DNA from 4 places in the Paenibacillus sp. B1-35 genome. Region 1 is predicted to be linked to each of the others. Evidence: predicted binding sites of a transcription regulator. Region 1 holds the regulator's gene; each other region holds the start of a gene.

Region 1 (7,444 bases):
GCGGGATTGAAGAGCCGCATGCTGCTTCAAGTACACGATGAATTGGTATTTGAGGTTCCAGATGAGGAAATGGAGACGATGTTGAAGCTCGTTCCCGAGGTGATGGAATCTGCTATATCACTTGATGTGCCATTGCGGGCGGATGTGAACAGCGGCGAGAATTGGTATGAGGCGAAGTAGGAATAGATCTTTAGGCATAGTTAAAGAGAATGACAAGATCCGCTAAGCCTACATATTCATGGCTTTTTCGGTATAATGGATAGTGAGAGGTGATGGACATGCCGGAATTGCCGGAAGTAGAAACAGTCAAACAAACATTGAACACATTGGTAGCTGGGAAGCGGATAGAGCGCGTTACAGTAACGCTGCCCCGCATCATCCAGCGGCCGTTAGAGATAGAGCAGTTTTGTGATGCATTGCAGGGTCATACCATTGAGCGGGTTGAACGGAGAGGCAAGTTTCTGCGAATCCTTCTGGACGGACTCGTCCTTGTCTCCCATCTGCGCATGGAAGGACGCTATGGCGTATATAAAGCTGACGAGCCAGTGGAGAAGCATACGCATGTCATTTTTCATTTTGATGACGGTACCGAACTGCGTTACAAGGATGTGCGTCAATTTGGTACGATGCATCTGTTCGCGGCCGGGGAAGAATGGGAATTGCCGCCGCTACATAAGCTGGGGGTAGAGCCGTTGTCCGCAGAATTTACTGTGGAACGATTCGCAGAAGCGATGCGAAGACGGCGCAGCTTTATTAAGCCCGTACTGCTTAACCAGCATATCGTCGTCGGAATCGGGAATATCTATGTGGATGAGGCCTTGTTCAGAGCCGGCATTCACCCGAACCGCGCGGCAGATGAATTAACAGATGAGGAGTATGCGCTCCTGCATCGCTCTATTATTGATACCCTTCAGGAGGCTGTTGAGGCTGGAGGTTCTTCCATTAAGTCTTATGTCAATGGACAAGGCGAAATGGGGATGTTCCAGCATCAATTGCAAATGTACGGGCGGCAAGGTGAGCCTTGTGTTCGCTGCGGCAGTATCATTGAAAAATCAGTTGTTGGCGGTCGAGGCACACATTATTGTCCGAAATGCCAGCAGCTTTCTTAGGCTTTTAGGTAAGGCTAATCGTTGAATAAGCACCCTTATCCGCTCATGCCCATATGATATGGTAAATCGGTATTCCTGAGCCGCACGCAGTCAGATGCTCGGGAACGACTTAGCGGGAGGGACTGTTGTTGCTTATTCATACCGTGTCTTTGCTCATCCTGGCTTTTGCCCTAAGCCTGGATAGCTTCGGAGTAGGAATGACCTATGGATTGCGTCGGCTCCGCATCCCTTGGACATCGATCGTAGTGATTTCATGCTGCTCGGGACTTGTCATTCTACTGTCGATGCAGGTAGGCAATGTGCTTATTCAATATGTATCTCCTGCTGTAGCACAGTGGATTGGTTCACTAATTCTCGTGGCAATCGGCTGTTGGGCCATTCTGCAGCTACTTCGTTCCTCGCATGAAGAAGGCGAACATTTGGAACGGTTTGAGCAAGGGGATCCAAATGCGGCAAAAGATTCTCATCTCGTTGAGCCTCTTCTGCACACAACAGAGCTGGAGGCTGAGCCGCGTCAAGTCGTACGCATTCAATTAAAGAGCTTAGGTGTCGTCATTCAAATCTTGAAGACCCCGAGCGCTGCCGATATGGATCGCTCTGGAACAATTAGTGCTGTAGAAGCTGCTTGGCTAGGTGTTGCACTGTCACTCGATGCTTTTGGCGCGGGTATAGGAGCGGCTTTGCTGGGATATCCTTCGTTCATGACCGCATTCACGATCGCCTTATTCAGCGGTATTTTCCTGCGCTTTGGCATTCACGTCGGGATTTCATTTGCAGGCGCGCGGTGGATCGGCAAGCTGTCATTTGTTCCAGGGTTCATGTTGATTATTATGGGGATTATTAAGCTGCTGACGTAGGCGGCATTATTATAGAATGAGGTGAAGGCATGAACATCGGGTTAACCGGAGGCATCGCATCCGGCAAAAGCACCGTCTCCCGATTACTAGTGGAGCGGGGTGCTCTATTAGTTGATGCTGATAAGATTGCCAGGGAAGTCGTTCTCCCTGGCAGTCCCGTGTTGGAACAAATTGCGATGCATTTCGGATCGGACATGCTGTTGGAAGACGGATCATTGAATCGTAAGCGATTAGGAGAGCTTGTCTTCGCAAGTGAAACAAGTCGCAAACAGTTGGAAAGCATTACGCACCCAGCTATCCGTCAGGAAATACAACGTCAAACGCGACAGTACGAACAGGAGCATCCAGAGCGTCTTGTTGTTGTAGATATTCCACTCTTGTATGAGTCAGGCCTCGCTGAGCTGTTCGATTCGATAGTAGTCGTGTATGTACCAAGAAGTGTTCAATTACAGCGTCTAATGGAACGGGACGGTTGGAACGAGAAGGAAGCGGAGCAAAGGCTGAATGCGCAATGGAGCATGGAGAAAAAACGGGATCTGGCGGACATTGTGATCGACAATAGTGGTTCGCTGCAAGATACGATCATGCAGGTCGACCGATTTTGGTCGGAGAAAGGCTTGCTATGATTCGTATGATGAAGATGCTTCGCAAAAAGAGAGTGCTATTGCTGTTGTTTTTAGGCATGCTGTTTTTGCTGTTCGTGCAGTCGCAGTGGCTGGGAAAATGGATGTATCCAATTGCGTATGAAGAGGAGATTCGCAAGCATGCGGCCAAATACGATATTGACCCCCTGCTCGTAGCAGCCATAATTCGAGTAGAAACGAACTTTCAGGCAGGTCGAGAATCTCGCAAGGGCGCTATCGGGGTGATGCAGCTTATGCCGGAGACGGCGACATGGGCCATGGAACAGTTGAAGATGAAAGAGCGCTGGTCATTGGATGAATTGAAAAATACAGCCGATCCGAACATCCTCATTGGAACATGGTATTTGAAGTCTTTGCATAAGCAATTCAATGAGAACTGGATCGCTGCGATCGCTGCTTATAATGCCGGCCCTGGAAATGTGAGCAAATGGATTCGTACGAAAATATGGGACGGCCGCTATGAAACTGCCAAGCAGCGAATCCCTTACGGGGAAACAAAGTTGTACGTACAGCGCGTTATCCATTATTATGATAAATATAAAGGCATCTATTCGAAGTAAATGAATAACGAAGAAGAAGCATCGGACAAGCCGATACCGTTATCGCGCTTTATCTCCGACGCTTCTTCCCATCATTATTTGTATTGACCTGCAAGTTGTTGTTCAGCCATTTGGACAAGACGCTTCGTGATGTAACCACCGATAGAACCGGTGTCACGAGTTGCCATGTTGCCATAGTATCCGTCAGATGGGATGGCAATGCCCAACTCTTGTGCGATCTCGAACTTCATTTGCTCAAGAGCTGCTGTCGCTTGAGGTACGACTAAGTTGTTGCTGGAACGATTGTTTTGGCTCATTTGATTCACCTCCTTGCGGTTGGTAATTGTATTGTGTGCATTCTTTCAAAGATCATTACAGGTAACCACTGGTATTTTTTTATTAGTGAAAAATGATAACATCAATAACATCAAGAATAGGACGGAGGTAAGGTAATGAAGTGTCCTTATTGCGACCACTTAGGTACAAAGGTTCTTGATTCTCGTCCAGCGAACGACAATAAGTCCATTCGCCGCAGGCGGGAATGCGAGCTGTGTAGCAGACGCTTTACTACATTTGAGATGGTGGAGGAGACTCCATTAATCGTAATAAAGAAGGACGGAAGCAGAGAGGAATTCAGCAGAGACAAGATGCTGCGCGGACTCATTCGGGCCTGCGAGAAGCGGCCGGTCTCTGTGGAGAGGCTAGAGATGATTGCTTCTGAGGTTGAGAAGCAGTTGCGCGATACGGCACATGCGGAAGTGGACAGCCGTGTCATCGGCGATTTCGTCATGGAACAGCTCTATCCGGTTGATGAAGTGGCTTACGTGCGCTTCGCATCGGTCTATCGTCAGTTCAAGGATATCAGTATGTTTATGAAGGAACTGAACCACCTTCTATCGAAGAATGCATTAGGCGAACACCCTGACAAATAGTTTTTTACTATATGCCCCCCTCAAGCAGATAACGCTGGAGGGGGTTATGTTTATCACATGAACCATACTCCCTCAATTGCTCAAGGGAGTATGGAGACGCCATGCTTGTTCATTTTTTCCCTGCACGTGACACACATAGGATAAAAATTCGTGTATGTCCAAACGAAATACTCGAAATGATAAGATATGATTATTTTTAAGGATCGTTAAGGGGGTAGAAAGCTTTTAAAACAGCCATCCTCGACGCGTATCAAGCAGCACAATGGCTAACAGGTCAAACAGTACCAGCGGCAAAATAAACGGGATAAATGAGGTGTGTACTTTACCGGCATGCTTGACGGAATTGACTTTCAAATACACTCTTTTTTTATCTACCTTTACGATGGTGCCCGTATAGATATTCCCCTTTTTATCCTTGATTTTCACGAATTTTTTTAAGTATTTTACGCTTTTTGTGTAATGGGAGGATATCTTCTTCGGAACGGTTTTTTTCGGCGTAATCTTTTTAGGCATAGAACGACCTCCTTTTCGCTAGATAAAGGAAACACAAAGTGTGCTTCATTATGTTATGCGCGATACGAGAAAAGGGTGTCAAACTGTGTCACAACTGTCCTTGATACCATTGTACAAACCCAAGCTTCCAAGATAACAGGTAGCAAAGAGCGATCCCGCTCAGCAGTAAGCCAAATAATAGCCAATCCTTCCAAGTAACGCGAAGCTGGGTATAATACGTTCGATCGCGCCTTCCCGTAAAGCCCTTGGATATCATTGCGGCTGCTACGCGCTCTGACTTGCGTATGGCAGAAGCAAGCAGAGGAATGGCGTAACGCTTCCAGGCGCGCAGCTTATTTTTCCAGCCTTGAGCCCGTTCAATGCCTCGCATTCGGTGAGCGTGCTGAAGGATGCGCAGCTCTTCCTTGAAGAAGGGGAGGAAGCGATAGCCTGCCAATATGCCATAAGCCCATTTCGGGGGAAGCTTGCACTGCTGCATTAGGCTGAGCATGAAGCGCACCGGATCAGTCGTCAAAATGAATATAAGCGACAAGGCTGAGAAAATAAGCACTCGTAAACCAAGTGATACAGCTTGCTGGAACGTCGCTGCGGTAATGATGAGCGAGCCCCAATGCCAGAGGATCGTGCTCGAAGCTGGATCGGCTGCGCGCGGGAAGACGAGGGCTGTCCAGACGTAGCCAATCCCCATAATGAGAAAGGGAGAGAAGCTGAGCAGCCATTTGCGCAAAGATATTCGTCCTAATGTGAAGGTAAAAAGAATAATATAGCCAAGTGCTGCGAGCGGTGTAACCGGATCGAATGTTAGCGACAGCATAATAACTGCCACAATGATGGCCAATCCCTTGATGCTGGGATTCCATTCTCGTAGAATCACTGCCCCTCCACTTCCTTCCTAGCAAAAATTAGCGCCTGCAACTGTTCCGCTATCGCGAAATTTATAGGCATTCGCAAATGACAGGCTTCCACAAGCTCCGGGTGTTTCGTCCACAATTCGGAAGGGCAGCCGTCATAGCGAATGTGTCCTTGATCCAGAACGATAACACGGTCTGCATACGCTTGAACCCATTCCATATCATGTGTAATCATTAGGACGGTTGCCCCGGCTTGCACACGCATTTGCAGCATATCCATCAACTGCTTGGATGTATAAGCATCTTGTCCATATGTGGGCTCATCGCATAGCAAGAGCTGCTGGCTGTCCGTAAGGACGGAAGCTACGCTGAGTCTGCGCTTCTGGCCTTGGCTGATGGAGAATGGGTTCGCCTTCGCAACCTTGCTTAAACGGAACCGTGCCAATGCTTCCGCGACTCTGGTGTTCACTTCTTCTTCCTCTACATGCTGCATCCGCATTCCAAATGCAATCTCATCGAATACGGTATCTGTTATGAACTGATGCTCTGGATTTTGAAATATATAGCCAATGTGCGCCCGCAGCTCTCTTTCAGCATAACGATGAAGAGGCAGATCTTGCAGCAGAATATGTCCATCACTCGGCTGAGTCAATCCGGACAGAAGGGAGGCAAGGGTAGACTTGCCGGCTCCATTCGGGCCAACAAGCGCTGCCCACTCCCCCTCGTACAGGGTAAGCGACGCGTTATGAATAATCGATCTCCCTTGGCGCTGATAGGCAAGCCCCTCCGCTTTCAGAACTGTCCGGCGCTGCTGCTGAGAAGGCTTCGGCTTTGCTGGTGTCAATATACGCACCGCTGCCTTCTGGATCTCTGCAGAAAGAGGCAATAACATATTCAGCAGCTCATCGTCGGTTAATGCAGGATAATGAGTCAGCCCCGAAGCTGAGCAGTAGGAGGATACGGTCTGTTGAAGGGTACGTTGCAGCTCGAAGGCTTGGGGAAGCCAGATGCCATGTGATTTGGCCTCAGCGGCGTGCTGCTCAAAATAGGCAGCAGGCAACCCATCGAATGCGAGCTCTCCTCGTTCATTCATGACAAGCAAGCGATCCGCAAACCCGATCCAGTCATCCAACTGATGTTCAATAATCAGCAAGGAAACCCCTTCCTTCTGCGCCAACTCAGCGATAAGTGCGGCGAACTGACGCCTTGTATACGGATCAAGGTTCGAGGTCGGCTCGTCCAGAACAAGCATTTTCACACGAAGTGCGAGGGCACAGGCGAGCGCAAGCTTCTGCTTCATACCACCGGACAGCTCATGAATGTAAGCTTGGCGCCATCCGAGCAGGCCAACCTTCTCCAGCACCTCGTAAATGATTGGCTCCATATCCGTACGAGGACAATTGCGATTTTCGAGACAGAAAGCAACCTCTTCTTCCACTCGCAGCATACAGAACTGGCTTTCGAAATCTTGAAATACGATGCCGATGATCTGGGCAACCTCGCCTGAACCATATTGCTCAATTGGCTTGCCGTATACTTGTATAGAGCCTTCCACAAAGCTGTCGATAGCATAGGGATACAGTCCGGCAAGACAGAAAGCCAGCGAGCTTTTTCCACATCCGCTTGGCCCGAGCAGCAGTACGGTCTCTCCATCCATAATAGAGCATTCAATTCCTGATAAGATCGGCTCGCTTTCATGCTCGAAGGCGAGGGACACATTCAAGGCGGCAATCGCTATATTAGGGTGCGGTTCTATATCATCTTCCCTCGTTGCTGGAGATGCTTGCTCATTAGGTAGAAGCAATGTGCTCGTCATGTTATCGCTGCCCCTTTGCAATTGGGAAGCTCCGGAGTACGCCTGTATTGGCTAATGCATCACCAATCGATTTTCCTAAGAGACCGGAAATGACTGCACCGCTTATGCAGCGAACCAAGAGCATCGCAAGGATTAGTCCCAGCGAAAAAGCTGCGTACCCGCTTCGGAAATAGCCCCAAGCGA
Region 2 (7,444 bases), on a different contig from region 1:
GCGTAATGGCCTGTCGCCAAATAATCCGCGCCTAGGTCGAGTGCTTTTTGCAAAAATTCACCGAACTTAATCTCGCGGTTGCACATAACGTCTGGATTTGGCGTACGGCCGCGACGATATTCGTCCAAGAAATAGGTGAAGACCTTATCGAAATATTCCTTCTCAAAGTTCACCGTATAATAAGGGATGCCAATCTGTTCACAGACGCGGCGTACATCTTCCGCATCGCTTTCGGCTGTGCACTGACCGAATTCGTCCGTGTCATCCCAGTTTTTCATGAATATGCCGATGACATCATAGCCTTGTTGCTTGAGCAGCAGAGCCGTCACCGAGGAATCTACGCCGCCTGACATGCCGACGACGACGCGAGTGTCCGCATTAGATTTTGTCATTGTATCACCGTCTTTGCTGCGAGCTGTGGCAATTGCGGCCCGTTTGAAGGCTGTCGGCTCGCGAATTTATAATAAAGGATTGCTACAAAGGCACGCCTTATTCACATCCTTTTGTATTATACCATAAGGGGGTATATACCGGAAATATGACATGTTGTCAAGAAAATTTCAAGCAAATGGAAATAATTTGTGAATGCCGAAGCAGAATATTGTCCATAAAGGGAAGAGTTATGTTACGATATACAGGGTGCCTTAATCGGAATACATTGGATTGATACGATATTAAATAATGAGGTGTACAATATGAAAATTTCAACAAAGGGTCGTTATGGCCTTACCATTATGATGGAGTTGGCAAGGAGTTGTGGAGAAGGTCCAACATCGCTAAAGAGCATTGCGGAGAAAAACCAACTTTCTGAGCATTATTTAGAGCAATTGATTGCTCCGCTGCGTAATGCAGGATTGGTAAAAAGTATTCGTGGGGCCTATGGCGGCTATGTGCTAGCTGGAGTGCCTGAGCATATTACAGCAGGTGAAATTATTCGCGTGCTGGAGGGTCCAATCTCGCCAGTCGATTTTACAGAAGAGGACGATCCGGCGAAGCGTGATTTGTGGCTGCGTATTCGTGACAGCATTGCACAGGTTTTGGACTCCACGACACTGGCTGATTTGGTTAACTACAAGGATGAGGGAAGCCAAGACAGCTATATGTTCTATATTTAATATTGAAAGATAAACAGCAAGTTTCTTATCGTAATAGATAAGCTTGATAAGGATATATGGATTAGCAGAAACGAGGGAATACAATGGAACGCATCTATTTCGACCATGCAGCAACAACCCCACTTCATCCGGATGTCTTGCAAGCGATGACCGACAGTATGCATCAAGTGTTCGGAAACGCTTCCAGCGTTCATGCGTTCGGGCGCGAAGCGAAGCTCGCTTTGAATCAAGCTCGTGATCGCATTGCCGCGCAGCTCGGGTGCCAGCCTCAGGAGCTTATCTTCACGAGCGGAGGGACGGAAGGGGATAATGCTGCCGTCTTCGGTGCCGCATGGTCTGCTTGGCTGCAGCAATGTTCGGATCACAATCAACCAGCATCCGCTCGCAAGCCGCATATCGTGACGACGCAAATTGAGCATCATGCGGTGTTGCATGCGTGCGAGCGATTGGAGCAATTCGGATTTGAAGTGACTTATGTGGCGCCGGATCAGACTGGGAAAGTATCGGTTGAAGCAATTAAGGCTGCGCTGCAGCCCCATACTTGTCTTATAAGCGTCATGTACGGCAACAATGAAGTAGGCACAATTCAACCAATTGAGGAAATCGGGCGTTTGGCTCGTGAGCGTGGAATTGCTATGCATACTGATGCTGTGCAAGTGCTGGGTCATTTGAAATTTCGATTGTGCGAGATCCCCGTAGATTTCGCAAGCTTCTCTGCCCACAAAATTAATGGTCCTAAGGGCGTGGGTGTTCTATATGTGCGTTCGGGTGTGCATTGGGATCCGCTGTTATATGGAGGAAGCCAGGAACGCAAGCGCAGAGCGGGAACAGAGAATGTAGCGGGTATCGCTGGTATGGCCAAGGCGCTGGAAGTGGCGAATGCTTCGCTGAGTGAGAAGCTTGAGGGGCTCGGACAAATTCGCAATACATTGTGGATGGAGCTGTCATTGGCACTTGGGGATCGCGTAGTCATGAACGGGCATCCTACTGAGCACTTGCCGCATGTACTGAATGTCAGCTTCTTGGACGTGCCAACCGAGACAATGCTGATGAACTTGGACTTGGCTGGCATTATGGCCTCAAGCGGATCCGCCTGTACTTCAGGTTCGCTGGAATTGTCGCATGTACTTGAAGCTATGGATTTACCGGATGAGCGCAAGAGAACGGCTGTACGATTCAGCTTCGGATTGGGCAATACTAATGAAGAGGCTGCTTGCGCTGCGCAACAAATTGCAACCATCGTATCACGTGTTCGTACTAGACAGTAAGGGACTGTCACAGCGTGAAAGGAGGGGCGATTGAGATAACGCGGCATGCTAGCCGAGGTCGTACTCGAAGAAGGGTTTCATCAATTTCGAACCTAGAACGACCTGCATGATTTTTGTAAAATGCCGTTAGCTGAAGAGGGGGCCCCGATATGAAGCTGTTGGAACTGATCGGCCTTCCCGTGTATGCAATTGAGACGGGGAAGCGATTGGCCAAGGTGAAGGATATCCGCATTTCGAATGATTGGACTATAACGCATATAGAGCTTGATGGTCGTTCCCGTAAGGGTTCGCCTCCTCCATCGGTTAGCTGGGAAGAGGTAACTGCCTGCGGAGAAGACGCAATAATGATCGCGAATGATACAGCCATCCGCCAGACGGAGGCTATCCATATAGAGAGGACTTTCTTGACAGGGAATGGAGCGTTGAAGGATTTGCCTGTCATGACAAGTGAAGGATCGCAATTAGGATGGGTCGCTGATGTTTATTTTCAGCCAAATATGGGTAACCAAGTAACAGGTCTGGAAATTTCAGACGGTTTGCTGTCTGACCTGCTGGAGGGCAGACGGCGGATAGATGGGACAAGCCGCTTGAAATGGGGGACTGATGTTATTGTCTTCGAGGATAGCGGATAGCCTGCACGGTACGAACAAATTAGTCAACGGACGGAATGGTGAGAACGATGTTGCGATGCCCGAACTGCAATTCCAAAGATATCGGGAAGATTGGCTCCCACCAATTTTATTGCTGGGGATGTTATATAGAGCTGACGGTGAACGGAGACAAGATGTCCGTGTACCAGGTTGAAGAGGACGGTACATTAAGCTCTCTGGATGATTTATTTTTTGGCGATGAATTTGCGTCGCCTGCGTTCCCGGAAGCACAGGCCTCGTCCTAAGGATTGGGCAGAACAAATATCCATCATATGGAACATTGGCGCTCGTAATCGCTTCGTAGAGGCGAGAACGGGCGCTTTTTGCATGCTCGTCATTTTGTCCGTGATGAATCTCATATTGTGAGAAAAAGAGTTCGTTCATAATACATATTGTGCTCATTTTCAAACAAACACACTAGATATAGTTGACATAGACGATTTGCACTGAAAATGAAGGTACATAATGTGAAAGGACTGAGTTGATATGACGATGGTATCCATGAAACGAACAAGCACGGTATGGGAACGGAACAAGCCGACGGGCACGGAGCGGTTAACGGCATCGCTACATGACATCGTAGACGGCGGAAATCAGGATCTGATGCAGGAAAATGCGAATGTGGATGGACGTTCGCCTATGGGGATGATGGGTAAAATCGCAAGCGAGAGCGCGCGTTGGTATACGATTCAGCATCTGCTGTCTGCTGACGTAAGAGAGGCAGTGGAACAAAACCTGATGTATCCGCATGACCTCGATTTCTATGCTTCCGGTACGACAACGTGCTGCCAAATCCCGCTTGGCAAGCTGTTAAAGCAAGGGTTCAACACGGGTCATGGATATATGCGCGAGCCGCAGGATATTAAGAGTGCGCTTGCGCTGGCGTCGATTATATTGCAGGCGAACCAGAATCAGCAGCACGGCGGGCAAGCATATCCGATGTTCGATTATGATGTAGCCCCTTATGTACGCAAAACTTACAACCGGCATCTTCGTTATATGGAATCGCTGCCGCTGCCAGAGGATTTCGATCTTGCAGCAGAAGTATGGCGATTAACGGAGCGGGATGTATATCAGGCTTGTGAGGCATTCATTCATAATGCGAATTCCATGCATTCCAGAGGCGGCGGGCAGGTGCCCTTCATCTCGCTCAACTATGGCACGGATACATCCTTGGAAGGACGAATGCTTGTGAAGCAGCTTCTGCTGGCGACACAAGCTGGACTAGGCAGAGGGGAGACGCCTATTTTCCCTATTCAAATTTTCAAAGTGAAAAAGGGAGTCAACTTCGACTCATCTGATCCGAATTACGATTTATATCAGCTTGCACTGCAAACGACAGCGCAGCGGTTATTCCCGAACTTTGCCTTTCTCGATGCTCCGTTTAATGCACAGTACGATAATGGTACGCCAGAAAGTGAGGCCTGCTATATGGGCTGCAGAACGCGCGTCATGGGGAATGTGAACGGAGAGGAAACGGCGATCGGCAGAGGGAATCTGTCCTTCACCTCGTTGAATCTCGTTCGTCTTGCTATGCTGTCAAGCAGTATAGATGATTTCTTTATTCGCTTGGACACTATATTGAAGCTGACGGTCAAGCAGCTGACGGAGCGGCTGGAGTACCAATCGAAGAAGCAGGTAAGAGACTTTGCATTTTTGATGAAGCAGGGTGTATGGCGTGGCAGTGAAAACTTGCAGCCAGAGGATGAGCTTGGGGAAATCCTTAAGCAAGGGACACTTAGCGTTGGCTTTATCGGACTTGCAGAAGCTCTGGTCGCGCTTACAGGTACCCATCATGGCGAGTCTGAGGAAGCACGCAAACTAGGAATGCGGATCGTGACTCATATGCGTATACGAATGGATGAGGCAATTACAGCGACAGGTCTTAATTTCTCATTGATCGCGACACCGGCAGAAGGACTATCTGGGAAATTTACAAGCCGGGATCGGGCTGATTTTGGTGTAAGAAAGGGCATTACGGATCGGAAGTATTACACCAATTCCTTTCATGTGCCTGTATATTGCTCCGTGAAGGCGATCGATAAAATCCGGATTGAAGGGCCTTTCCATGAGCTGTGCAATGCAGGACATATTACTTATGTGGAACTGGACGGCAGTGCCAAGGCTAATCCAAAGGCGCTTGACCGAATCGTGCGTGCGATGGCGGCCAGCGGAATTGGCTATGGCTCTCTTAATCATCCTGTCGACCGCTGCCGCACTTGTGGCCATCAAGATACAATTGAGGACAGCTGTCCGGTATGCGGAAGCTCTGGCAACCAAATCGAGCGCATTCGCCGCATTACTGGATATCTGGTTGGGGATATGAACAAATGGAATACCGCAAAGCGGACAGAGGAGTCGGAGCGGGTGAAGCATCAATGAGCCTGCGCGTTCTATCCATTTTGCACGACAGTGTTGTTGACGGGGAGGGTCTGCGCACAGTCATTTTCTTCAGCGGATGTCCCCACCAGTGCAAAGGATGCCATAATCCGCAATCCTGGAACATGATGAACGGTACGGAGATGACTGTAGAGGAGGTGGCAGCCGAGGTGCTGTCCAATCCGCTTACAGATGTAACCCTATCCGGCGGAGAACCGTTCATGCAGGCAAAGGAAGTGTCGGAGTTGGCCCGGCTGCTGCGTCAGTCTGGCCGACATATATGGTCATATACAGGGTATACGGTCGAGCGGTTGATGGAGCACGGTACTCCAGATCAACAGGAACTGCTTCACAGTATTGATGTCCTGGTCGACGGGCCTTTCATAGCAGAGCGCCGTTGTCCCGGACTCCCTTTCCGCGGCAGCGACAATCAGCGTATCTGGCGAATAGAAGATGGAACTCCTGTTGGATTAATTTTTCCCTAGGCTACACATACTTTACTGTATTGCAAGCATTCTACATACTAGCTAGTTGGAACGGAGTGTATGGTACAGTGGAGCGTTTTTGGAAAAACCGTCTATTCGTCATGAGCATCTATTGTCTGCTAGGTCTTATCATCCTCTATTTATTGTTTATGATGAAACCTCTAATTGGGCATGTCTATGGCTTTCTTAAAGCTATACTTGCCCCTTTCTTCGTGGCGATGATTATTGCTTACGTGCTCAATCCGATCGTAACCCTGCTCAATGAGCGTAAAGTTCCCCGCACAATGGCGGTCTTGCTTATTTATGCGGTATTCATTGCAGTCGTGACAGTCATTTTAGTCAATATGATCCCGATGCTGGTGAAGCAGCTTGCAGAGCTTAACAATCAGATGCCCCATCTGAATGCGAAGGCGGAGCAGATGATGGATGGTGTAGGAAAAACGATGCCGCCTTCCGTACGTTCTGGATTAAACAACTCGATTTACGCGCTTGAGGAGCGCATCGGCAAGACGATTTCAGACTTTATGGAAAATATCGGAGCTGCCATTAATATGCTCTTCATTGCGCTTATCGTTCCCTTTCTCATTTTCTATATATTAAAGGATTTCGATGTGTTCGAGCGTGCTGTTATCGCCTATGTGCCGCGCTCGCATCGGAAACACACGGTACTGCTGTTCCGGGAAATCGATGAGGCGTTGGGCAGCTACATACGGGGACAGTTCCTTGTATGCGTCATTATTGGCGTGCTTGCTTATATTGGCTACTGGATCATCGGCATGCCTTATGCACTGCTGCTTGCCTTATGTGTTGCGGTGTTCAACATTATTCCCTATCTCGGGCCATATTTCGGTGCAGCCCCTGCGCTTATTTTTGCAGCGACTGTATCGATCAAGATGATTATTTTGGTCATTGTGGTCAATACAATCTGTCAAATCGTGGAGGGCAATATTATTTCGCCTCAGGTAGTAGGCAAAACCCTGCATATGCATCCACTCACAATTATTTTCGCTCTGCTGGTCGGCGGCGAGCTTGCTGGCGTTGTAGGGCTTATCCTTGCAGTACCCTTTTTTGCAGTGATTAAAGTAATCTGTCAGCACATTGTAGCTTATCAGATTCGCCGCAAAACCGTGTAAATCAATTTTGGATAATCAAGGAGAATGTTAAAGATAAAAACCCCTACTTTAGTCCTGTTTTTCAGAAAGTTTCGCAATCTTGAACAACAAATTCGTTGTCAGGCGCGTTTAAAGAAGTGGATGCGGCGTTTAAGGATATTGGACGCCGTTATTTTATTCGTGAATGATTGCAGATGCCGCGTCCTGCGAAATGAAATAGGAATGATTAGGAGGAGAGTTCTTACGTGAAACGAACACTTGCGATATTATTGACTATTGCTTTAGCAATGGAACTTTCTGCGAATGCCGCGATGGCATTGCCGCAGACGGGATCAAGCACAACGCTTAAAGATGCATGGAAAGACAAAATAGAAGGCTTAAAAACAATTAAGGTGTCGTCCATGATCCCTGCCGCAGGGGCGACAGATGTCAACG
Region 3 (7,444 bases), on a different contig from region 1:
CTGCTTGCTAATGACAATATACAGAACCTGCTTCCGATCCTTCGTGTAATAACCATGACCTTCCAGCACCGTCACTCCACGATCCATGACAATGTTCACTTGCTCAGCTATTCGATCATGTTCCTTGGAGATAATGGTGACCGCCTTTTTCGGGTTCAATCCCTCGATAATGAAGTCCATGACCTTGGTTCCCACATACAGCATCGCAATGGTAAGCATTAAGCCTTGCGCACCGATAATAAAGAACGAAGCAAATGCCACGATTAAATCAAAAAACAGCAATGCATAGCTGACATTCCAGTCCAGGTATTTGTTCATGATTCGCGCCAAAATCGTTGAGCCTGCTGTCGTGCCCCCAACGCGGATAATGAGACCGATCCCTACACCAGCAAAAATACCGCCGAATATCGCATTGATCATCAATTCATTCGATGCGATGCGCCAGCTCTCTGTCAGATGGAGGAACAAGGAGTTGAATACCACTGCAATGATCGTATACACGGTTGTATTCTTATCCAGGAATTTATAGCCTACAATGAGCAAAACCGCATTCAGGATCAAGTTCATTAAGCCAGGAGACCAGCCAAATACGTAGTACAAAATAATGGTAACCCCTGTTACCCCGCCTTCGCCAAAATCATTTGGGATAACAAACAAATTGACTGCTAATGCAAAAATGAAAGCGCCCGCGATAATGATAGCAATATCCGTAATTCTTTTTTTCATGAAAGCCCGCCCTTTATGTATGAAAATCATCTGTCCGAATTATCTCATCAAACGAAAGCATTGAAAAGTGATTCATGAATATACGGTGTTCTTCTACTATGGATATACATACAGCTGGTACATTAGTATTCCGTTCTTACGACACGACAATACAAAAACAACTGAGCGTTCCCCACCCAGTTGTTCTTGCATCATTACTAGCAATCCTAATAATCTTATGCGAAAATATCGGATTGTTTAACACGATCGTTTAGCATCGTAAAGTCTTTGTCTTGCAAAGGCTCAACTTTACCCTTCTGATAACCGCTGCCCTTCGTCGAGAAAAAGTCATGTGTGCTTGTTTCCGTACGAATACCGTTCAAGACAACAGGGTTAACCTCTTCTTCAGGGAAGTACGGCTCAAAGCCCAAGTTCATGAGCGCCTTGTTGCCGTTGTAGCGAATGTACTTCTTCACTTCATGTGTAAGGCCAATCGCATCATACAGCTGCTCTGTATATTCAAGCTCGTTCTCATACAATTCAAGCAACAGCTTGTTCACGAATTGAGACAGCTCCTGCTGCATTTCCGAGCTTTGCTTGTTGTAAATTTCCTGAGCAAGCAAGCCCACGAACACTCCATGGACACTTTCGTCGCGAATGATCAACTTAATAATCTCACCGCTTGCTACCATCTTGCCTTGTCCAGCCAAGTACAGTGGATAGAAGAACCCCGAATAGAACAGGAAGCTCTCCAAGAACACCGATGCCACCATCGCTTTGTACAAGCTAATGGGATCGTTGTCTTGAATTCCCTTATACAGTCCATCAATGATAGCCGTTTTTTTCTGCAAATGCTTATTATCTTTTACCCATTCAAAAGTCTCATCAATCATAGCTGTGCTTGCAACCGTCGTAAAGATGGTGCTGTAGCTCTTCGCATGGATTTCTTCCATCGCAGCCTGGAAGATTAGAATCGCCTTCTTCTGCTTCCCTTCTACATGCTGCGCAATAACTGGCATCCCAACGTTCCCTTGCTCCGTATCCAGCAAAGTCAAGCCGCCAAGAACATGCATATATGCAAGCTTTTCATCTTCGGACATTTTCGTCCAAGACTTCAAGTCCTTCGAAATAGGAATCTCGGTATCAAGCCAGAACTGGGACGTATTCTGCGTCCACAGCATTTCCATATAATCCGATTCAGGTCTGTTCCAGTTTACTGCTTCAAAGTTTCTCATCTACGAATCTCCTTTAGAGGTAATTCAAAAAGGCCGCTTTTGACTTTTTTGAACTCTCATTTATGCAGGTAGCGCTCATTTATAACGGGTAGCACTCATTTAGACTACGCAGCTTACACACTCATCGATCGTTTTCTTCTTCGTACGTGTGTAGTAGAGCGTCTTAAGCCCTTTCTTCTGTGCATAAATGTAGTATTTTGCAAGATCCCGAGTCGTCAGATCATCCTTAACGAACAGTACCGTCGAGATTGCTTGGTCGATATGAACTTGTACATCCGCAACCAGATCAATCAGGTTGAACATGTCCATATCATAAGCTTCTTTGTAGTAGAAGTAGTTTTCATCGTTGATGTACGGCATCGGGTAGATCGTTTTCGAGTCTCCGTATTCACGTTCCTCGATGCGCTGAGTAATTGGCGCGATCGATGCTGTGGAGGACTGCAAGTAAGAAATGGAACCTGTTGGTGCAATTGCCAAACGGTAAGCATGGTACAAGCCATGCTCCATTACTTGCTCCTTCAATCGTGCCCAATCTTCCAATGTAGGAATCGCATGACCATCGAACAATTCTTTCACGCGATCTGTCTTCGGACTGAAGTCTGTGTTCAGGTATCTATCAAAATATGCGCCGCTTGCATATTCACTCTTGTCAAAGTCTTTGAATGTCACGCCGCGCTCTTTCGCAATCAGCATGGAACGCTCAATGGAATAGAAGTTCATCATCATGAAGAACGCGCGTACAAAGTCTCTTGCTTCCTTAGACTCATATGCAATCTTGTTCTTCGCCAAGTATCCATGCAGGTTCATAGCGCCAAGACCTACCGAGTGAAGCTCGCGATTCGCCTTCGCTACAGATGGAACGATGCTGATGTTGCTGCGATCGGTTACTTCGGTCAACGCGTCCATAGAGCGGTGAACCGTATCGCGCATCCGCTTGTTTTTCATCACGTTAACGATGTTAAGTGAACCTAGGTTGCACGAAATATCACGATTGATTTCATCTTCAATGCCATAGTCATTGATTGTCGATACTTCGCTAAGCTGTGCAATCTCGCTGCACAGGTTGGAGAATTTAACCTTGCCGATCTCTTTCAACGCATGGTACTCATTCGTATTGTCTACGAACATAATATATGGGTAACCAGATTCCATTTGAATCTGAGCGATTTTCAAGATCAGGTCGCGAGCGACAATTTTCTTTTTGCGTACCTTCGGATTGTCTACGAGCTCATCGTACATCTCCGAGATATCCATGTCATCCAAATGCTTGCCATACGCTTGGTACACAGTATGCGGGTAGAACAAGTACATGTCCTTATCCTGCTCGACAAGCTCGAAGAACTTGTTCGGAGCAACAACGCCGAGCGACAACGTCTTAATGCGGATTTTCTCGTCACTGTTAATCTTTTTCGTATCCAAAAATTCATGAATGTCAGAATGGAATACGTTCAAGTACACAACGCCGCTTCCATCACGCTGTCCCAATTGGTTCGCATAGGAGAATGCATCCTCGAACAATTTCATAACCGGCAATACGCCGCTTGCCTTGCCGTCAAGCCCTTTAATTTGTTCGCTTGCTCCACGGATTTTGCTCAGATTCAAGCTGACGCCGCCGCCAATCTTACTTAGCTGCAACGCGGAATTGATCGCAAATCCGATCGAGTTCATCGAATCATTCACTTCCAGCAGGAAGCAGCTGACAAGCTCACCTCTGCGCTTCTTCCCTGCATTCAAGAATGTCGGGGTTGCTGGCTGATACTCTTGGGAAATCAACAGCTCTGCATATTCGAAGGCTTTGTTAATGTCTCCACTTGCAAGAAATAGGGACACAACAGCCAATCGATCTTCATAACGTTCCAAGAACTTCGTATCGTCATTCGTTTTCATCGCGTAGTTGTTATAGAACTTGAACGCACTCATGAACGAAGGGAAACGGAATTTTTTGGAATACAAGTATTCGTAAAGCTTTTTAATATCCTTAAATTCATAGTTGTCGAAAAGCTCTTTCTCGTAGTAATCATTTTCGATCAAATAATGAATCTTCTCTTCTAGGTTATGGAAAAACACCGTATTTTGATTGACATAATCGACGAAGTAGCTCTTTGCTGCCTCGTGATCCTTGCCAAATTGAAATTTACCGTCCTTCTGAACCATGATTTCATTGTTAAGCTGTATCCATTTTGGTATCAAAGTCATGGACCTCCCGAATAAAGTTGTCTACATCTCGTTTTGTCCCGCTGAGTTCAAACTTCATCAGTACGGGGACAGAGTATTGTCTGGAAATATGATCAGCTGCAAGTCCATACCTTGTGCCCCAGTTCATATTGCCGCTTGCCGCGACACCTTGGAGTAAATGACTGTGTTCTTCCAGGAACTCTTGCGTGGATTGAGGAACTTGTCCGAACCCGGTTGTGTACGTAATGAGGATAAAGGGTTCTTTAAGCTTCACGTCAGTCGATATGCGGACACACTTCATATTCTCCAATTTATCGACAAACCGTTTCACGTTACCAGTCTTCGAATCGTAAGCGATAAGCACGTGATCCCTCCGTTGTTCGACTCGTTTGCAAATGGAACGGATGATGAATGCAAATGCTCAGTCAAAAAGAAATAAGGATCAAAACGATGGCACGAAGATCATGAAAATCTCGCGTATGCTGTCGCTTTAATCTCTCACTTTCTGAATAGGCATGTCCTAGCATTAGGCGCATTGCCTCCCGTGATTCCATTTGCTGTCACAATATATAGTGTATGTATCGCAATTCACTAACTATATATAGTTTGCTATAGAATCATATACAATTTTAAGAGAAATGGCAAGGGCCATTTTATGACGATTCCTCTATCATGATTCATGTCGAGCTATGACACAAAACATTACTATCGTATCACACCTCAGACGATTATTGGAGATCAATTATTTTGGAATTGTAGAGAAAAAAATGATTCAAAAATTCGAATATTCTCCTTTTCAGCCACTGGACAGCGATCTCTTCGCTCCAACTTTTTTATTGTAAACGAGACATATGAATCGAATCAGCACATTATCAGGTATACTCAAACCGAGTACTGCGTTCCGAGTTTGATAGAAATTGGAGAACAGTTATTTCTAGAAGCGGCTATGTCATTTATATTGCAACTGCGAACCGTGCTAAGGTTGAGGTATTGCTTTCAGGAGGGGTAAACAAGCTGTTGGTGTTTCCAAGAGGCGGACGAGTATTGGTAGGCGGCGGAGGAACAAGTCATTATAGCAAACCACATCGTGCAATCACGATCTATTAATGAGCAGCCACTCGCTCGTGTTGTATGAGCATTGTCTGGACAAAGTAAAGAATTTGACTTGTATTGAACACGAAACAGCGGCAGTCCAGTGACACAAAAAGTGCCCGATTGCCGCTGATTCATTTATGTACATAATCGAACCCTCAAATCATGAATTGGATTCTAGAAATGATCGAATATGCGCAGCAAGCTCTTTGGAATGCGTCAATGGAACCATGTGATCCGCGCCCTCTATTACAGCAAAAGCAATCTGTTGCACCCTTTTGAACTCGTTTGCAATCTCGTACATATCGCTCCATTCAACCGTTCCGGACACAAACAGAGAAGGAACAGCGATTTTTTCCAACCGCTTAATTGCCAGCGGCTGTGGCCACATCACGTCAAAGCTGCGCCACTCCATAAAGACACGTGCAAAGTATTGGGTATGCATTTCAATAAACAGGTCACGGTAATTGCTCGCCATAACGGTTAACGGTTTGCTATATGGGCCCGCCCAATGAAAACCGTATCATCTTGCTTATATCCGGAGCTAATGAAGAGGGACAAGCTCCATCCATTCCCTTGAGCCCACGCCGCCACTATGAATCAAAACAATTGGATCACCCTTACCACCCATCCCATGTTTATGCCTAATTTGTACGATGCAATTTCCTAAAGCAGCACTCATTCATTTCCCTAGCTTGTACGCTCATTTCCCGGGCAACCGGGCGGATTCGATCCATTGTGACAGTATTGTTCAACATAATAGTGGGAGAATAGAGCGATCCCATGCCGAACAACGATTCATTTTGTCTCTTCAAGCTGTTACGTGCATATCGATGTAACTAACACATTGAAAATTACAACGAACCGAATCATGGCCTCATTCGTATCACACATTCATACAATGATTTGAAAGGAAAGTATCCCCTACATCATTCACATCATTTAATATCTATCCTGTTGAAATAGACGACGCTTGCCACGAAGCCGATAATCGAAGTCACGCCGATTGCAAGAATCGAATACAGCGGCGGATACTCAGGCACATAACTATGTGACACAATAACATGTGCTGCTGACCATGGAAATATAGCCTTATAATCTGAGCTGATGACCGTCACGTTTCCTAGCGTAATGACAGCCGTGAACATAATCGTCGGGACATAGTTTTTAAATAGAAATGTCACCCATATCGTCAGTGTGGACAACAGGAACATCAGCAGTGCCCCTAGCACATAGTCCTGTATTGATTTCAATAATACAGAAGTACTCAAGCCATCTGTCTTAATCATAAAACCAAGCGCTAAAGTCAGCACCCATGCTACCATCGTTAATAGAAGTATCCATAATAGAAGCATAAGCAGCTTGCTTATCAATAAAGCCACTCGGGACACTGGGATTGTCAGCAAGTTCTTCAGCGTATCCTCGACAAATTCACGGTTGAACAAATAGGCGGTTATTACCCCGTAGAGCAGAACACCAAGCAAAAGCATAATATTCAAATTCGTGTTATAGAAGGCCGTTTCGAACGGAATAACTGCATCGGGATCTTTTTTCATTTGGCTCAGGTAGGCGATGAACATCATGATCGGCGCTGCTGAAGCTCCAATCATGCTCACAAGGAACATTTTCGACCTTTTCAGCTTCAACAGCTCGGTATAAAGTAAATTAACCAATCTGGCCACCACCAATCCGCTTCACGAAGTAATCTTCGAGCGTATCTTCATTTACAGTCATGCTATATACATCAATATCATGCTGAACGAACAGCTTATTCAGCTTGTACTGCTCCCCGACAAGCGAATAGACACGCATCCATCCGCCGTCGTGAATTTCGTAATCGTGGATGCCGGCTTGCGACTCCAGCAGCATGGCTGCTTTATTGTCATTCGATACATGGAACTCGATGTATTTGCGATTTCTCTGGTGCAGCTCTCCAATCGAGATTTCTTCAAGCAGCTTCCCTTCGTGGATAATACCTAGCTGATCCGCAAGCTGCTCGACCTCAGATAAAATATGACTGGATATAAGCACAGTGATCTTCCGTTCTTCCGCTAATGATCTGATGAGCTTGCGCATTTCCTTAATTCCTATCGGGTCGAGCCCGTTCGTAGGCTCATCCAGAATAAGCAGCTCCGGGTGATGAAGAATCGCTCTGGCGATGCCAAGGCGTTGCTTCATGCCCATCGAGTATTGACCAACAAGCTTCCTGGTCTCCTCCTGCAACCCTACCGTTTCAA
Region 4 (7,444 bases), 140 kb from region 1:
GCTTGGAACGGAATCCATAGGCAATGAATTGGAGGAAATAGAAATGAGATAGGGTTCCGGAATTACATTCAAGACCGATTCATGAGATGAGGCTTGTCCACAGGCAGCTGCAGCATCCTCGGCTTGCACATTCCCTAGGTAAACGGTACACCCGATGAAAATGGCTGTAATGCCAGCGACCATTCGGCGCAATCTGGTTGCACTTGAAGGTTGTTGTAGCATGAATCAAGCCCTTCTTTCTGTCAATTGGTCAACGTAATACATTCCATCTTTATCGTGCACCGCAATGGTCAACCTCATTCCTGGCAATTCATTAGAATCATGGGTTGGTGCGGCTTATATGTGGGTATCCTAGGAATAACGGGGCGAAGCAGCCTAGATACAACGACGAGAGGAATGTGAACCGTTATGGCAGCTAAGGGAGAAGATTTGATTAAATACATCACGCAGCGCGTTGTTACATATATGGATACACCAGTCGAAGCGCGTCGAGAGCGTCAATTGGAGCGAAAAAATCGCGTGAAAGAACCGTGGCAAACAAAATGGTTCGGAATGGTGCCGTTCGGGGTTAAAATGTGGGCCGGTAAATGGGGAAATGCAAGTAAACCTTTGCTCAAAAAAGCAGGTGAGTTAAAATTGCTCCGTTTGCTGCGCAAGCATGTTAAATCATCTTCAAGCTCTCCTTCATCCGGCTCCAGTACTCCTTCTCAGCCTTAACAAGCAATTAGGCACGTCTTTGGAAGACGTGCCTAATTTGCTGCTCAAGAATGAGCGTATCCTGTTTCTTAAGATTGCGGAATAAATGAACCTGCCTGCAATGCAGCTGAAGAAGGGAGCCAGCGCATTGATTTCATGTCCTGAGAGCCAACGATTACATATACATTGTCTGGGCGGGGGTGATTGCTGCTTGATGAGTTCGGACTATCGTCCTGTGCAACTGCCGGAAGCCATTTTTGAATCCCGATATAGGAAAAGGGCAGGTTTACAAGACCGCTGTTCATCCGCTGTACGTAAACCCAGTTCTGCTCCTCATAATTGAGGGGGAGATCTGTCTGAACCGGTGCAGATTTTATGATCCATTTCAGATTCTCATACGGATTGAATGGTGCGATATAATTGCTCGAAGAAGCTGTTTCGCGATAGGTTTGCGATGAGGAGCTGTTCGATGAAAGAAGCCTAAACGAATAAAGTTCATCGCCGCTTCCCAAACGATCTGACTTATTAACAGGTGCTTGGCTTTGTAATGAAGAGATGTTGCTGATATCCTTCACTGAGGGGGCCGGTGCGTAGTTTTTGGGAAGAGGCAGCCACTCCCCGCTTTGTGCATCAAGCCAATCCACTGAATGATTGTCCCATTCTACCCTCCATACCGTAAGCAGGGGCGCTAACTGATACGGATAAATGCTAGTCACACGAAGGCTTTTCGTAAGCCCATTCGTATTCATATTCAACTGCTGTTTAGAGCTTAGTGCCTGCTTTAAGGTTGACTCATCGAAGGGCTGCTGCTCCCCGAGCCCGTATTCAGCCAGACGAATCCGTCCTTCTTCATCGGATTGTAAAATCATATAGCCGATCTGCTTCTGCTTGTCCATGACTCGAATAAACCATCCATGCATGCCAGGGCCAAGAGGGAAGCGTTCCGTTTCTGCATGTGCCCATTGCTGGAAGGGTGCTTCCTTTGCAAGCTGGTTCAGATAGTAACAAACGGAATCATCGATCTGCTTACTCTGGTTCTCGGTCGGTAGGGCAGTAAATGACACCGTTTGTAGGGAAATGTTCATTTTTGCTGCAGGTGAGAGCAACTGAGCTTCTACTATTTCTGTGGAGGCATTTTTATGTAATTGCGGAGCGTGAGCTTCACTCACGATGGTCTCTGTAGCACTGCCTAGAAGCGGCTTCGTAGAACTGGATGCAAGCAAGATGCCGATGGTAACACTACCGGCTACAATAGAAGTCAGTGCAGCGGAAGCGGCGATATAAGCCATTTTCGTCCACCAAGGTTCATTATTCATCTGATTCACCTCTAATTTCCGTTGTTTCACGCTGTCTGTATCGCTTGCTGTTGGTTGATATCCTTTATTGTAAGGGACAAGCTTTAAAAATGGTGTCGTTCCATTGTTTAGGAGCTTGTCCATCGTTCGTTCTATTTTTGCCGTAATGTGGCGGTTCCTTGTCGTTCATGATTGAATGGCTTATGCCATTGTCGAAGGAAGATGAATCAAGCCTGCATTTAGCAAATGTACGGTAATTCGTGGTTCGAACTGCCAGCGTATCTCTTGACATCTCATGTCATACTGCTGCTTGATTACCTCTTGCTTCGAGCGCTGGCTGCTATCTTCAGATTCTGGGTTTGAAGCAGCCGGTATCGTTTCTTGCCGCTTTTTATTTGCAGATGTGCCGGAATCTATTTCGGATTGAGCGCCGGATTGCTGAAGCTGTGGCTCATAGTAGGATTGCAATCGCACCAGTTCCTCATTCAAGCGTTCGGCTGCTTCCACCGCCCATGTATGGTCATAGGTCGAAATGAGTTTGATGAGCTGCTGTTCAACAGCCTCACGAGCTTGCTCAATCGATAAAGACCATGGTGCGACATGCACGTTAGACGGAAGCTTAGGAGACAAGGATATGGAGAGTAACTGCTCCATGAAATCGCTACGAATGCGGCCGGATACTAGTGAAATGCCGTAAGAGTGAATCTCTTCTCGCTTCAAATCACAGGCGAATTCCACATTAAGGTTCATCAGAAGCCACGGTTCATAAGCGGTTGAACGTTTAGTGCCCCGTGGTGAGCGAACAGCGGTTTGATTGCCTGCATGATCTGCGAATAAGCTAATGAAGCGACCCTCTTCATGAGCTGCTTGCATAATGCTGGACAAACGCCGACTGCCAAAGGTGACATCTTCGCGCGGAATTCGTCCAATTCCTCCCCCACCGCCTGTGAAGGCAGGGGCTACGCCGAAGTAGCGGCCCAGAATAGAATCGCCGGCATTTGGATTGGCATCTGACCCCATCTGTGGAGCATTTACTGTTGCCGCTGGCGGGGCAGGTGCAACTCCTGCGGCGGGTGCAACTCCTGCTGGCGGTGGCGCATATGGGCCGCGAGGCGGATCAGGAGGCATTGCAGATGGATCGAATACGAAGGTGAAGCGCATCGTGTCGGGTTCCGCTCCAGTACGATCAACGAAGCCCCAATAATAGGGGCGATTCGTCAGCTTGCGATCTGCTCGCTCTGAGAGCTTTACCGTTACACTTGCAGGAGAGAGCTCCATGATGTGGCATTCTGTTGCCTCCAAATAATCGAGCACATATTTGCGAATTTGCTCCGTATTCATTTTGCAGCCTCCTTTCCTTGTCGTTAGCCTTCTACTTCAGCACTCATTCCTTGCAGGAGCTGGTGCAGCGCAGCGCCCTGTGTATCTTCTTCCATATTGATTTCCTCGCGAATGGCATTCAATGAATTGCCGAGCCGCTCTACTTCACTGCGTATATGTTCCTCCGAATCCGCTTCCAGCAAAATTCGAGATAGGCTTTTCTCGAACGAATCCTGCTTCTCAAAGCGCTCCAGAATCATGTCCAGACTGCCGATAACCATCTCGAACATATTGATTTTTTCATGCAGAAGGTTCAAAATATATTCCTCAATCGTACCTGTTGTGGATAAATTATATATTTTCACATCATTGTTTTGTCCTAGCCGATGCACACGACCAATTCGCTGCTCTACACGCATCGGATTCCATGGCAAATCGAAATTAATCATGTGATGACAGAATTGAAGGTTGATTCCTTCGCCTCCAGCCTCTGTTGCGATCATTACCTGGGCGCGTCCACGGAACAGATCCATCATCCAATCCTTTTTGCCCCGATTCATTCCACCGCTGTATGGAACTGCTACTAGCCCTGCATTACGGAAGTATTGCAGCAAATATTCCTGAGTGGCTCTGTATTCTGTAAATACAATAACCTTTTCATTGACGTCACGAATAATGTTCATCGCAGTCTCAGCCTTGGTATTCGCCTGAATCCCCTTAATGAGATCAACAAGATCCCAAATGTAATTGCGAATCGGAGAATCCTCAGCGAGTTTTTTCGATAAGTTCACCAATGTTAAAAATACAGCATCCCGGCTGGAGCATACTTCACGCTGTAAGGTAATCAGCGAGAACATGCTGCCTGCATCGCCGCTGCTTGTTTTATATTGCTCCTTTACAAATCGTGTGACGCCATCATAGAGTGCTTGTTCTTCTGGTGATAGGGTAAGCGGGACGTTTTTGACAATGCGCTTCGTAAAATGCACATTGCCTTCTCCCCTGCGATTGCGCACCATTACCTTGGACAGCGCTTCTTGCAGCATGCCTTCATTTTTCGGCACACGCTTGTCAGCGACGAAGTTCGTGCTGAATTCACCTTGACCGCCAAGCTGACCGGGCTTCAATAGATTAATTAGGTTGTACAGCTCGTTCATATCATTTTGCACAGGTGTTGCTGTGAGCAACAGACAATATTTTTTGCGCAAATGCTGAATGAATTGGTAGTTGGTTGTTTTGCGATTTTTCAGTTTATGGGCTTCGTCAACGATAAGCATGTCATATTCCTGCTCCATAAGAACTTCCTTATGAGGGTCGCGTTTAGCGGTATCCATGGAGGCGACTACAATATCGCTGTGCCACTGATATCCTTTCTTTTGTGCGATCGCAGGAATGCCGAACTTGTGGTTCAGCTCACGAACCCATTGCAGCACAAGAGAGGCGGGCACTAGAATGAGTGCTCGCTTCACAAGTCCTCGAATCATATATTCCTTGAGAACAAGACCAGCTTCGATTGTCTTTCCAAGACCAACCTCGTCGGCCAATATCGCTCTTCCACGCATATCGTGCAGCACTTTGCGGGCTGTTTCTAGCTGGTGTGGTAATGGATCGACATTCGATATATGACTTAGGCATTGCAGCTCGTCGAATGCGCGAATCCGCTGTGCTTGTTTGGCCTCATATGCAAGTCGGAACATGGTCCAGTCATCCCAAGGGCTATTTTTGTTTATTCGGCCAAGAAGCTCATCTGTCCATCCATGATCAATCGTAACGGGTATACGACCAATTGCTGTAACACTAGTTTTCGGTGAAGACAGGTGCACTGCACCATCACTGCCTGCTGTACCCATAGAAGCTCCGTTTCCGGGGCATGCTACTGTTGTCAAAGTGTCGTTCGGCTTGCGAGGCTCTTCCTTTGGCGGCTGATACGCACACATGTTGTCTCCCTCCCTAACTAAAGCAAATCATATCATTACCGAGTAGTATGGACGCTTTCTCCTCATTTCATAACTGCACATGAGCCGGGAACAATGAGGATTAGATGAGGCATTTATCACATCAATTCTATATATGGTATATTATAATCTATTATGAATACTACATATTGTGTTTGTTTCGTTGAAGGAAGCTTGAGTATAAGCCCGGATGCGTCATCATTTGATTGTAAGCAGGAGGTTGTTCTCTTTGAATAAGATATCGAATAAGCGGTTGGAAGGATTAAGTGAGAAAATATTTTTGGATCGTTATGCCAAAAAAGAGGTGGATACGAACCATACCAAGGTTGGGGATGTTGTATTGGTACTAACCAAGGATGATCCGAAGTTTCCGACAAAGGAAGTAGGAGAGGTAATTGCGCGTGACGGACAAAACGTATCTGTCGCATTGCGCAGGGGTGAAGCCGTGCAAACCTCGATTGAAAAGTTGACCCTTGCTGTGGAAAAGACGCCAGAAGAAATGTGGGATCGCCTTGCATCCGCCGTTGCTTCTGTGGAATCGACTTCAGAAAAGCAAACCGAATGGACAGATAAATTCCGCTATGTCCTTGATGACTGGAAGCTAGTGCCTGGCGGACGGATTGCTGCAGGAGCAGGGGCGAGTGAAGAGTTGACCTTATTCAACTGCTATGTCATCCCATCACCGAAGGACAGTCGCGGCGGGATTATGCAGACGCTGTCAGAAATGACGGAGATTATGGCGCGTGGGGGTGGAGTTGGTATCAATTTGTCCTCTTTGCGTCCGAGACGAGCGATCGTACGAGGGGTCAATGGGACTTCCAGCGGCGCCGTCTCATGGGGTGGGCTGTTCAGCTATACTACAGGGCTTATTGAGCAGGGCGGAAGCCGCCGCGGTGCATTGATGTTAATGATGTATGACTGGCACCCGGACATTATGGATTTTATTACGGTAAAGCAGACTGCAGGGCAGGTGACAAATGCGAATTTGTCCGTCTGTGTAAGTAATGGATTTATGAAGGCTGTGAAGGAGGATTTGGACTGGCAGTTGGTATTCCCGGATACGAGTGATCCGGACTATGATGAGCAGTGGGATGGGGATTTGGAAAAATGGAAGCGGGCAGGTAAGGCTGTGATCCTGTATCAAACTGTGAAGGCTCGCGACATTTGGCATACGATTATAGAGTCGGCGTGGAAGTCGGCGGAGCCGGGCGTTGTCTTCATGGAGCATTATAATCAGATGTCGAACAGCTGGTATTTTAACCCGATTATATGTACGAATCCTTGTGGGGAGCAGGGATTGCCAGCGTGGGGCGTCTGTAATTTGTCTGCGCTCAATCTGTCCAAGTTTTATGATGCAGAGAAGCGGGACGTTGCTTGGGAGGAACTGTCGAAGGTAACGCGTTATGCGGTTCGTTTTCTCGATAACGTCATTGACAAAACACCTTATCATTTTGAAGAAAATAAAAACAATCAGCAAAAGGAACGTCGTATCGGACTTGGATCAATGGGCTTGGCAGAATTGATGATCAAGCTAGGAATCCGATATGGAAGCTCGGAATCGCTTGAGTTCCTTGACAAACTGTTTGGCTTCATTGCTCGTGAGGCGTATTTAGCCTCTGCAGAGATCGCGGCAGAGAAAGGATCATTCCCTGCTTTCCAAGCAGATCCTTATTTACAGAGTGGGTTTATGCAGCAGATGACCAGCGTATATCCTGAAGTTGGATCAGCGATTCGGGCGAAAGGAATCCGCAATGTCACCGTCATAACACAAGCTCCAACTGGCAGCACAGGCACGATGGTAGGCACATCAACCGGAATTGAGCCATACTTTGCCTTCAAGTATTATCGTCAGAGCCGGCTTGGGTATGATGAGCAGTTCGTACCGATTGCCCAACAATGGAAGGACGCACATCCGAACGAGGAATTGCCAGATTACTTCGTGACAGCAATGGATCTCTCCGCAGAGGATCATATCCGCACACAGGCAGCGATCCAGCGTTGGGTAGATAGTTCGATATCCAAAACCGCGAATTGTCCGAATGACTTCACGATCGAGCAGACGAAGCAATTATATGAGCTTGCCTTCGATCTCGGCTGCAAAGGGGTAACCATTTATCGCGATGGAAGCCGAGACGTGCAGGTACTTTCGACGGATAAAGGGAAGAATCAGCAAGAGGGTAG

What was found. The regulator NrdR, encoded in region 1, represses ribonucleotide reductase genes. The targets are predictions, from matches to a motif close to AACACNATATATNGTGTT.
Region 2: the regulator NrdR is predicted to act here: its motif matches at 3,415-3,432, upstream of ACQ5BJ_RS07725 (anaerobic ribonucleoside triphosphate reductase).
Region 3: the regulator NrdR is predicted to act here: its motif matches at 4,675-4,692, upstream of nrdI (class Ib ribonucleoside-diphosphate reductase assembly flavoprotein NrdI).
Region 4: the regulator NrdR is predicted to act here: its motif matches at 5,402-5,419, upstream of ACQ5BJ_RS23845 (adenosylcobalamin-dependent ribonucleoside-diphosphate reductase).

Annotation. Positions count from the first base shown of each region.
Region 1 is NZ_JBCHVJ010000009.1:157,324-164,767, reverse strand. Features, by position in the region: gene polA (DNA polymerase I) at 1-180, shown strand, start outside; gene mutM (DNA-formamidopyrimidine glycosylase) at 279-1,109, shown strand; gene ACQ5BJ_RS24565 (MntP/YtaF family protein) at 1,238-1,966, shown strand; gene coaE (dephospho-CoA kinase) at 1,996-2,592, shown strand; gene ACQ5BJ_RS24555 (lytic transglycosylase domain-containing protein) at 2,589-3,170, shown strand; gene ACQ5BJ_RS24550 (alpha/beta-type small acid-soluble spore protein) at 3,245-3,466, opposite strand; gene nrdR (transcriptional regulator NrdR) at 3,602-4,081, shown strand; gene ACQ5BJ_RS24540 (hypothetical protein) at 4,307-4,594, opposite strand; gene ACQ5BJ_RS24535 (energy-coupling factor transporter transmembrane component T family protein) at 4,683-5,468, opposite strand; gene ACQ5BJ_RS24530 (ABC transporter ATP-binding protein) at 5,465-7,261, opposite strand; gene ACQ5BJ_RS24525 (ECF transporter S component) at 7,263-7,444, opposite strand, start outside.
Region 2 is NZ_JBCHVJ010000002.1:47,351-54,794, forward strand. Features, by position in the region: gene mnmA (tRNA 2-thiouridine(34) synthase MnmA) at 1-392, opposite strand, end outside; gene cymR (cysteine metabolism transcriptional regulator CymR) at 696-1,115, shown strand; gene ACQ5BJ_RS07710 (cysteine desulfurase family protein) at 1,199-2,383, shown strand; gene ACQ5BJ_RS07715 (PRC-barrel domain-containing protein) at 2,533-3,015, shown strand; gene ACQ5BJ_RS07720 (hypothetical protein) at 3,063-3,278, shown strand; gene ACQ5BJ_RS07725 (anaerobic ribonucleoside triphosphate reductase) at 3,526-5,415, shown strand; gene nrdG (anaerobic ribonucleoside-triphosphate reductase activating protein) at 5,364-5,897, shown strand; gene ACQ5BJ_RS07735 (AI-2E family transporter) at 5,966-7,030, shown strand; gene ACQ5BJ_RS07740 (SwmB domain-containing protein) at 7,255-7,444, shown strand, end outside.
Region 3 is NZ_JBCHVJ010000001.1:222,190-229,633, reverse strand. Features, by position in the region: gene ACQ5BJ_RS01130 (YitT family protein) at 1-726, opposite strand, end outside; gene nrdF (class 1b ribonucleoside-diphosphate reductase subunit beta) at 942-1,940, opposite strand; gene nrdE (class 1b ribonucleoside-diphosphate reductase subunit alpha) at 2,040-4,136, opposite strand; gene nrdI (class Ib ribonucleoside-diphosphate reductase assembly flavoprotein NrdI) at 4,105-4,479, opposite strand; gene ACQ5BJ_RS01110 (hypothetical protein) at 4,971-5,222, shown strand; gene ACQ5BJ_RS01105 (alpha/beta fold hydrolase) at 5,371-5,685, opposite strand; gene ACQ5BJ_RS01100 (ABC transporter permease) at 6,146-6,880, opposite strand; gene ACQ5BJ_RS01095 (ABC transporter ATP-binding protein) at 6,873-7,444, opposite strand, start outside.
Region 4 is NZ_JBCHVJ010000009.1:14,685-22,128, reverse strand. Features, by position in the region: gene ACQ5BJ_RS23870 (N-acetylmuramoyl-L-alanine amidase family protein) at 1-222, opposite strand, end outside; gene ACQ5BJ_RS23865 (YqzE family protein) at 409-717, shown strand; gene ACQ5BJ_RS23860 (hypothetical protein) at 786-2,012, opposite strand; gene ACQ5BJ_RS23855 (YqhG family protein) at 2,193-3,332, opposite strand; gene ACQ5BJ_RS23850 (DEAD/DEAH box helicase) at 3,356-5,158, opposite strand; gene ACQ5BJ_RS23845 (adenosylcobalamin-dependent ribonucleoside-diphosphate reductase) at 5,493-7,444, shown strand, end outside.